One region of the Paenibacillus sp. 102 genome, then DNA from elsewhere that is predicted to be linked to it. Evidence: riboswitches for the same ligand, from Rfam matches in the RefSeq annotation. Region 1 holds a riboswitch; each other region holds the start of a gene.
What was found. A riboswitch is a leader RNA that binds a small molecule or an ion and turns the genes downstream of it on or off. The one in region 1 is predicted to bind S-adenosylmethionine.
Positions count from the first base shown of each region.

Region 2: linked by a shared signal. The riboswitch ahead of mtnK (S-methyl-5-thioribose kinase) and the one ahead of AAIE21_RS23085 (peptide ABC transporter substrate-binding protein) in region 1 are both predicted to bind S-adenosylmethionine.
Region 3: linked by a shared signal. The riboswitch ahead of AAIE21_RS13220 (hypothetical protein) and the one ahead of AAIE21_RS23085 (peptide ABC transporter substrate-binding protein) in region 1 are both predicted to bind S-adenosylmethionine.
Region 4: linked by a shared signal. The riboswitch ahead of AAIE21_RS12725 (M20 family metallopeptidase) and the one ahead of AAIE21_RS23085 (peptide ABC transporter substrate-binding protein) in region 1 are both predicted to bind S-adenosylmethionine.

Region 1 is NZ_JBCGHT010000015.1:65,598-67,781, reverse strand. Features, by position in the region: gene AAIE21_RS23085 (peptide ABC transporter substrate-binding protein) at 1-1,073, opposite strand, end outside; SAM riboswitch class I at 1,217-1,321, opposite strand; gene AAIE21_RS23080 (aldo/keto reductase) at 1,482-2,184, opposite strand, start outside.
Region 2 is NZ_JBCGHT010000001.1:548,865-551,048, reverse strand. Features, by position in the region: gene AAIE21_RS02850 (pyridoxal phosphate-dependent aminotransferase) at 1-109, opposite strand, end outside; gene AAIE21_RS02845 (carbon-nitrogen family hydrolase) at 124-990, shown strand; SAM riboswitch class I at 1,064-1,205, shown strand; gene mtnK (S-methyl-5-thioribose kinase) at 1,296-2,184, shown strand, end outside.
Region 3 is NZ_JBCGHT010000004.1:209,004-211,187, reverse strand. Features, by position in the region: gene AAIE21_RS13230 (YwiC-like family protein) at 1-503, shown strand, start outside; partial or broken gene AAIE21_RS13225 (hypothetical protein) at 538-730, opposite strand; SAM riboswitch class I at 853-951, shown strand; gene AAIE21_RS13220 (hypothetical protein) at 1,053-1,313, shown strand; gene AAIE21_RS13215 (NAD(P)H-dependent oxidoreductase) at 1,598-2,173, shown strand; gene AAIE21_RS13210 (group-specific protein) at 2,170-2,184, shown strand, end outside.
Region 4 is NZ_JBCGHT010000004.1:115,723-117,906, reverse strand. Features, by position in the region: gene AAIE21_RS12730 (AAA domain-containing protein) at 1-829, shown strand, start outside; SAM riboswitch class I at 916-1,020, shown strand; gene AAIE21_RS12725 (M20 family metallopeptidase) at 1,113-2,184, shown strand, end outside.

The DNA of each region.
Region 1 (2,184 bases):
TCTTCACGGAAGTCTTTCCCATTTGGCCCTTTGGCGAAATTTTTTGGCACTAGAGAATAGGAAGGTAGAGAGCCATCATTTAAAAGCACATTTACAAATGCTTTCTTATCTATCGATTTATCGATTGCTTGACGAACATTTATATTTTGTAATGTTTTATTTTTCTGGTTCATACGTACGAATTGTACCCCAACATCTGGTCGTTCTTTAAAGTTACTATCTTTGCGATATTTATCAACAAGATCAGATGTTAAAGTAAGTCGATCAATTTGTTTTGATTCATATAAATTAACAGCTGTTGAATGATCTTTGACAACATTAAAATTAATTTCTTCAAGTTTCACATTATCCTTATCCCAATAGTTGGTATTTTTCTTAAACTTAAAGCTTTGTTCATGTTTCCAATCACTTAATGTAAAGGCACCGTTATAAAGAATCGTGTTATCCTCTAATGCATATTTATCACCTTGTGATTTGAAGAATGCTTCATTAATTGGTAAGAATGTTGGAAATGCCGTTAAACTAATAAAGTATGGAACAGGGCGCTCTAATTCAACTTCAAAGGTGTGGTCATCGATTGCTTTTACACCGAGCTGATCAGCCGGAAGTTCTTTACTATTAATCTTTTTTGCATTTTTTATATCAAAGAATAAAAATGCATATTCAGAAGCAGTTGCTGGGTCAACTGCACGTTGCCAAGCAAAGACGAAATCTTTTGCTGTAACAGGAGTGCCGTTTGACCATTTCGAATCTCGTAAATGGAACGTATATTTTGTTTTATCAGAACTTACGTCATGAGATTTTGCCACACCAGGAACAGGCTTATTTCCTTCACCGAGGTTATATAAACCTTCAAATACATTTCTCATTACTTGACCAGAGTCAGTATCTGTAGCACGTGCAGTGTCCATTGTACGAATCTCTGTACCAGTGGCTAAGTTCAATACTTGTTTATCAGGAGCTTTATCCTTTGCTTTTGCTCCACTTGCTTCGTCTTTATAGCTACCGCATCCTGTTAATAAAATACTTGCTCCTAAAACAGATGCCACAGCAGGTACAAATTTCTTTTTCATGTAAAATTCCTCCCTAAAATTGTTTGGTTATTCAAAAAGAGTGATGAACAATTTATGAGGGAAAGAAAAACTCCCTCTTTTCTTATCGAGAAAGAGGGAGTTTTGTTTACAAGGCATGTACCTGTATATAAACGAAGTCCCTCATTCTATCTTTCAAGCATAATGCTTGCAGGAAGTGGCACAGTATTCAAAGTGAACCTGTTGCCGAGGTTTCAAAGGGCCAGTCCCTCCACCTCTCTTGATACAATGAGTAAACAATTTGTATTAATTTTTCGTTTCTTTGATTATTCAAAATCTTACACCTAGGCGAATGAACTGTCAATAAAATGAAATATAGTTTAAATTTTCAGTTTTCTAGGTGCGGTATAAAAAGAAGAGTCACTGTGCAATTACACAGTGACTCTCATTTTAAAAATCGAAATTATCAGGGTCTGGACCAACACGATGATTTTCATTTAATGATTGAATTGCCTTCATATCTTCAGCGTTTAATTCAAAATCAAAGATGTTTGCATTTTCGATAATACGATGTTCTTTAATTGATTTAGGAATTGTTACAACTTCATTTTGTAGATCCCAGCGTAAAATGATTTGTGCTGTTGATTTGTTATATTTTGTAGCAATTTCTTGCAATGTTGAATGGTCAAGTAATTGACCTTGCATTAATGGTGACCATGCTTCTAGTTGAATAGTATGCTCTTTACAGAAAGAGTGAAGTTCTCCTTGTGTTAAGCGTGGATGATATTCAACTTGATTAATCATCGGTTTAATTTCAGCGATTTCTAGAACATCTTGTAAGTGGTGGATTTGGAAATTGCTGACACCAATAGCACGAACACGACCGTCTTTATAAAGTTTCTCTAATGCTTTCCATGTTTCTGTATATTTTCCTTTTACAGGCCAGTGCACTAAGTATAGATCTAAGTATTCCAAGCCTAATTTTTGTAATGTTGATTCGAAAGCCTGTAATGTTGATTCATAGCCTTGATCACTATTCCATACTTTTGATGTGATGAATAATTCTTCACGTGAAACTCCACATTCACGAATTGCCTGTCCAACGCCAACTTCATTTTTATACACTGCAGCTGTATCGATGCTGCGGTATCCG
Region 2 (2,184 bases), on a different contig from region 1:
TGATAACATCGTGCCCTGCTTCGACGACTTTGTTAACTTTTGCAACAAGTGAAGCGAAAAATTGCGTTGGTAATGATGTTACAATCTCGGAAGGTTGAAAATCTTTCATACTTTCCACCTCTTTTGAAAGTTGTTACAATTCTAGTGACAAATGATATAACCTTTCTAAGTTTTTGTAAAGAACAAATAATTGAAGATGGGGTGGATAAAGTGAAAGTCGCATGTATTCAAATGGATATTGCTTTTGGTAATGTAAAAACAAATATTGAAAATACAAAGAAAAAAATAAAAGAGGCGATGCAAGGAAAACCGGACGTTATCGTATTACCAGAACTTTGGACGACTGGTTATGATTTAGAGAGATTGCCGGAAATTGCAGATGGGGGTGGGATTCAAACAAAGCAACTTCTTTCAGATTGGGCACAGCAATATGGTGTGAATATTGTCGGTGGTTCTATTGCGAGGCAAACAAAGCATGGTGTTACGAATACGATGTATACAGTAAATCGTGAAGGAAAACTACAAAGTGAGTATAGTAAGGTTCATTTGTTCCAGTTGATGAATGAACATAACTATTTAATAGCAGGTGATGAAACAGGAGAATTTATATTGGATGGTGTACAGTGCGGTGGTGTCATTTGTTATGATATTCGTTTTCCAGAATGGATGCGTGTTCATACTGTAAAAGGGGTAAATGTATTATTCGTTGTAGCAGAATGGCCGCTTGTTCGCTTAGCTCATTGGCGTTTACTTCTTCAAGCGAGAGCGATTGAAAATCAATGTTATGTAGTTGCATGCAATAGAGCAGGAGAGGATCCAAATAATGTGTTTGCTGGACATTCTCTTATTGTTGATCCATGGGGAGAAATTGTAGCAGAAGCAGGAGAAGAAGAATCAATTTTACAAGGGGAGATAGACTTAGAAAAAATTAAGGAAGTGCGTAAGGGAATTCCTGTTTTTGCTGATCGACGCCCGGAATTATATAAATAAAAATATTGACAAATGATTTTTATTCTTGTTATAGTCTGTAACAGAAAGTTAAAAATTTAAATAAATCATGCAACTCTTATCAAGAGCAGGTGGAGGGATTTGGCCCGATGAAACCCAGCAACCGACCGTAATACCATTGTAAGATGGGGCGCTTATGCGCCAAAAAGGCACGGTGCTAATTCCAGCAGAAAGGATAACTTTCTGACAGATAAGAGGGGAGAAGATAAACTTCAAACCTCTTTCTTCATGGAAAGAGGTTTTTCTTATGATGAAAAGCCTCTGAATTTAATAAAGGGGGATAAAAAATGGGATATCGTTCATTAACAAAAGAAACAGCAGTTGAGTATGTAAAAGAGCATGGATACTTTGAGAAAAAAGCAAAGGTGGCTTGCCATGAAATAGGGGATGGAAATTTAAATTATGTATTCCGGCTCCATGATGGAGAACGCGGTATTATTGTAAAACAAGCTCTCCCATATGCAAAAGTCGTTGGGGAAAGCTGGCCGCTTTCTTTAAGAAGAGCTACAATTGAAAGTCAAGCATTACAAGTCTTTGCGAAATATGTACCAAAATATGTTCCGAAAGTATATGGTCATGATGAAGAGTTAGCTGTGACAGTAATGGAAGATTTATCATCTCTTACAATTACTCGTAAAGGGTTGATTGAAGGGGAAGATTATCCACTTTTATCTCAGCATATTGGACGTTTTTTGGCACACGTTCTTTTTTATACGTCAGATTTTGGTCTATTAGCAGAAGAGAAAAGGGTGCTAGACGGCAAGTTTGTTAATCCTGATCTTTGTAAAATTACAGAAGATCTCGTATTTACAGATCCATTTGGGAACTATGAAACAAACGATTATGAGGAAGAATTGCAGCCTGTATTAGACGAACTTTGGTGTGATAAGAAATTGAAGTTACAGGTAGCGCAGTATAAATATAAATTTTTAACGAGAAAAGAAGCATTAATTCATGGTGATTTACATACAGGTAGCATTTTTTCATCACCTTCGGAAACGAAGGTAATTGATCCGGAATTTGCGACATATGGACCACTCGGATTTGATCTTGGTCAATTCATAGCAAACCTATTATTAAATGCATTATCAAGAGAAGAAGAGAAAAGAAATATCTTATTTAATCATATTGAAAAAACATGGAGTAATTTTGTAGAAGTATTTACAAAACTATGGG
Region 3 (2,184 bases), on a different contig from region 1:
TTTTCGGGAGCGTATCTTTACTATATGAATGGAAAATTCTTTTATTCACGGTTACGATGATTCCGCTCTTTATCGTAAATATATACTTTGCCCGTCAAAAAAAGGAACGAGCATTAGTAAATGACATTTGTGCGATACTTGTTTTCTGCATTGGTGGTTTGATTAGTTATTATTTTTCGATGAAGACAATTGATGGGACAGCATGGTGGATTGCGGCTGTTTCTTTCCTTTATTTCTTAGGTAGTACATTTTATGTGAAAACAATGATACGTGAAAAGAACAATCCTACTTATCGCTATGTCTCATGGGGCTACCATATTTTCTTAATCATTGCTTCTTTCGTAGTAAATCCATTGATTTCTCTTGTATTTATACCGAGCCTAGTTCGTGCAATCGTATTGTATGGTAAAAAAATATCTATATTAAAAGTTGGGGTTTTAGAAATCGTTAATTCTGTATATTTTTTAATTGTGACGGCAATACTGTTGCAGTATGCCATTTGAGGTATTGCCCATCTCGTAAAGAGGTGGGCGATATTTATTTTTGTTCTAAAATATCAACCGTGTGATTACATTTTTGTAATGCATGTTCCACAGCTTGTAGAGATTGTTCGATTGCGCTCCCGATTATCGCTCTTTTCGACTGTTTGTAATGCATGTTCTAAACAATTCTTTGCTTCTTGCAGCGAATGGAATGAATCTTGAACGTATCCGCGGGCATTTTTATCCATCATAAATTCCTCCTTTTTTACATACAATTTTAGTATGGGCGTTAGGAAAGAAAATATAACTTATTGTATGTTGTTTGACAATTGTAATAAAAATAGCTATAGTAAGATATAAAGTGAATATTTTCTTATCCAGAGAGGTGGAGGGACTGGCCCGATGAAACCCAGCAACCGCGATGCAGGTGCTAATTCCAGCAGAACATATTTGTTCTGGGAGATAAGACGAAGCTATATACGTAACTTCTTCTTATCGAAGAGGTTTTTTTATTGCAAAAAAACCGATTCAAAAACAACAGAATAAGAAGAAAGGGGTTGCAATTGTACTGTGACACTTGAAAAATACGTAAAGCTGCGTAGTGCAGTATATGAATATATGATGGAACAAGATAAACCAATATCACTATTAGATATTCAAGAACATATCGTTTCGCATCATGAAGGAAAATTCACGAAAAAAATGTTACACCAATTTTATTTATCAAGGCTATTAGACGAACTGAAACTGGATGGGAAAATTACTTTAGCTAATGATGAATACCACTATGCTGAAAAAGGGGTATATTATAAGGCGAGAAAAGGGAGCTAGGCTCTCTTTTTTTATGTTATAATTTATCTGAAAATTAAAAGAAGTATGTAGAGTAAAAGACTGCCAAAGCAGCCTGATACAAGGGAATGGTGTTGAGTGTGTAGTGTCAAAAGTTGAATATGCCCTGAAAGAGGCATTTCATTCGGCTATAAATGAAAAGAGACACCTTCGCCGAGTAGGTGTCAGTTGGTTTGTCATATAGGCTTGCTACTTGACATGTATTAGAATAGCATGGGATGCGAAAGAAAGTCAAAAGGGAATTTAAGGAAAGGTGTTGTAAGAAGGTGAACATACTAATCATATATGCACATCCTAATCCATCTAGCTTCAATGCATCCATTTTAGAACATGTCCAAAAAGGACTGCAAGAAACGGATCATTCGGTTACATTGCTCGATCTTTATAAGGAGCAATTTAACCCAGTACTTATTTTTAACGAAGATAAAAGAAGACGTGATTTAGCGTATGAAGAAGAGACAGAGAAATACAGAACATTAGTCAAAGAGGCAGATTCTTTTATTTTTATTTATCCAATTTGGTGGTGGGGGATGCCAGCTATTTTAAAAGGATTTATTGATCGCGTTTTTGTTGCTGGGTTTGCATATAAATATGAAGGGGTAATGCCGAAAGGGTTGCTTACAGGGAAAACGGCGTGGGTTATTAATACTCTAGATTCGCCGTTATGGTACGTGGCACTCTTATATCGCTCCGCTGATTGGGTGATTATGAAAAAGGGTATTTTACGATTTTGTGGTATACGTCAAATCAAACGATCTGTCTTTCAGTCTGTAAAAACAAGTAAAGCAGCAAAACGTGAAAAGTGGCTTTTAGAAATAAAAGAGAAGGCTGAAAAATTATGAATGAGCTAGAA
Region 4 (2,184 bases), on a different contig from region 1:
TTTAGTTGCAATGCAGATGATTTTAATTGGATTATTAGATGGCGTTCAATCTATTGGAATTGTAACACCATACCGAGCGCAGTCCCGTTTCTTATCAACATGTATAAGAGAACTATTGCAAAAAACAAAGTACCGGAATACACCTGTTCTAGCAGCGACAGTTCATAAGTTCCAAGGATCTGAACGAGACATGATGATATTTGATACGGTAGATAGTTATCCCCAGGAACGTCCAGGTGTATTATTCTTCGATCATAAGAACCATCGTCTTGTAAACGTTGCAGTTACAAGGGCAAGAGGGAAGTTCATTCAGTTATCGGACTGTCAGTATATGCGGAAAAATCTTTCAAGAAAACAAGCGTTATCTCACTTAACTTCTCACATAGAAAGACATGGAAATGTATATGATCGTACAACATCACGTCCATTGTTAGAACGAAAAATTACAAAGCGTTTGAGATGGTTTATGCAAATGAATTTGGAAGAGACGAAAGCATTATTAAAAGATATTCTGTCAGCAAAACAAAAAATTATTATTTCGCTTCCAAGTACAAGACAGGTAGATAAAAGAGTATGGCAGGCATTAATGCGTACAGCGGCGCAAGTCACAATATATAGCGATGGACCCATTCCGTTGAAAAATGTAAGAGTACAAAGGCAAAATAAATCACTCCCATTTGTATGTATTGATGATGAAATCTTTTGGGTAGGTGCGCCGTTAACGTCGCAAATGATGTTTGAAGGAAGTCCAGAATTCCCTTATATATGTGCAAGACTGCAGGCACCTGAAACGATTGGCGTTTTAAAAGGGTTTTTAGATATTCGGTAAAATCAGATCGGAATTCCTTGACATTTAGTCGGAATAAAACTAGAATGAAAATAATTTAATATAATTTTATGAAAACAAAAACGATTTTCTTATCAAGAGAGGTAGAGGGACTGGCCCTATGAAGCCTCGGCAGCGGATTCAATATGAATACTGTGCCAATTCCAGCAAGTGAAAGACTTGAAAGATAAGAAAGAAGGCATTTTTGAATCTGTATTTTTCAAGCCTCTTTCTATCTTTTAGAAAGAGGTTTTTTTATGTGGAAATTTAAAGGAGGAATGGAGAAATGGGAACAACACAAGTAACGTCACATCGAAATATTATTGCTGAAAGTATAGAAAGAAATAAAGAAAAATACTTAAAAACAAGTCATGATATTCATGCGGATCCTGAAATTGGTAATCAAGAATTTTTTGCATCAAGAACATTAAGCTTATTACTAGGAAGTGCAGGTTTTCAACTGCAACACAATATAGCAGGACATGAAACAGGCTTTATTGCACGGAAAAGCTCAGGGAAACAAGGGCCTACAATTGCTTTTTTAGCAGAGTATGACGCTTTGCCCGGATTAGGTCATGCGTGTGGTCATAATTTAATTGGCACAATAAGTGTTGCGGCAGCGATTGCATTATCAGAAACAATTGAAGAAATTGGCGGTGAAATCGTTGTATTTGGGACACCAGCAGAAGAAGGTGGTCCAAATGGAAGTGCAAAAGCAAGTTATGTGAAGGCGGGTTTGTTTAACAATATTGATGCAGCGCTTATGATTCATCCAAGCGGAAAAACAGCAACAACAAGTCCATCACTAGCAGTTGATCCACTTGATTTTCATTTTTATGGAAAGGCTGCACATGCGGCAGCGTCACCAGAGGAAGGAATTAATGCATTAGATGCGATTATTCAGCTTTACAATGGGATTAATGCCCTTCGTCAACAACTTCCAGCAGATGTGAAAATTCATGGTGTCATTACTGAAGGCGGAAAGGCACCGAATATTATTCCAGATTACGCATCAGCTCGCTTTTTCATTCGAGCAGCAACACGTAAAAAATGTGCTGAAGTAACTGAAAAGGTACGAAATATTGCACAGGGATCCGCACTAGCAACAGGAACAACAGTAAAAATCAATCAGTTCCAAAATGAAATCGATGAATTATTAGTGACGAAAACATTTAATGAAGTGGTTGCGGAGGAATTAGAACTACTCGGGGAAAATGTAAATCGTAAAGAGAGACTGGGAATTGGTTCAACTGACGCAGGGAATGTGAGTCAAGTCGTACCAACGATTCATCCTTACATCAAAATTGGTCCAGATGATTTAATTGCTCATACAAATGAATTTAGAGAAGCAGCTTGTT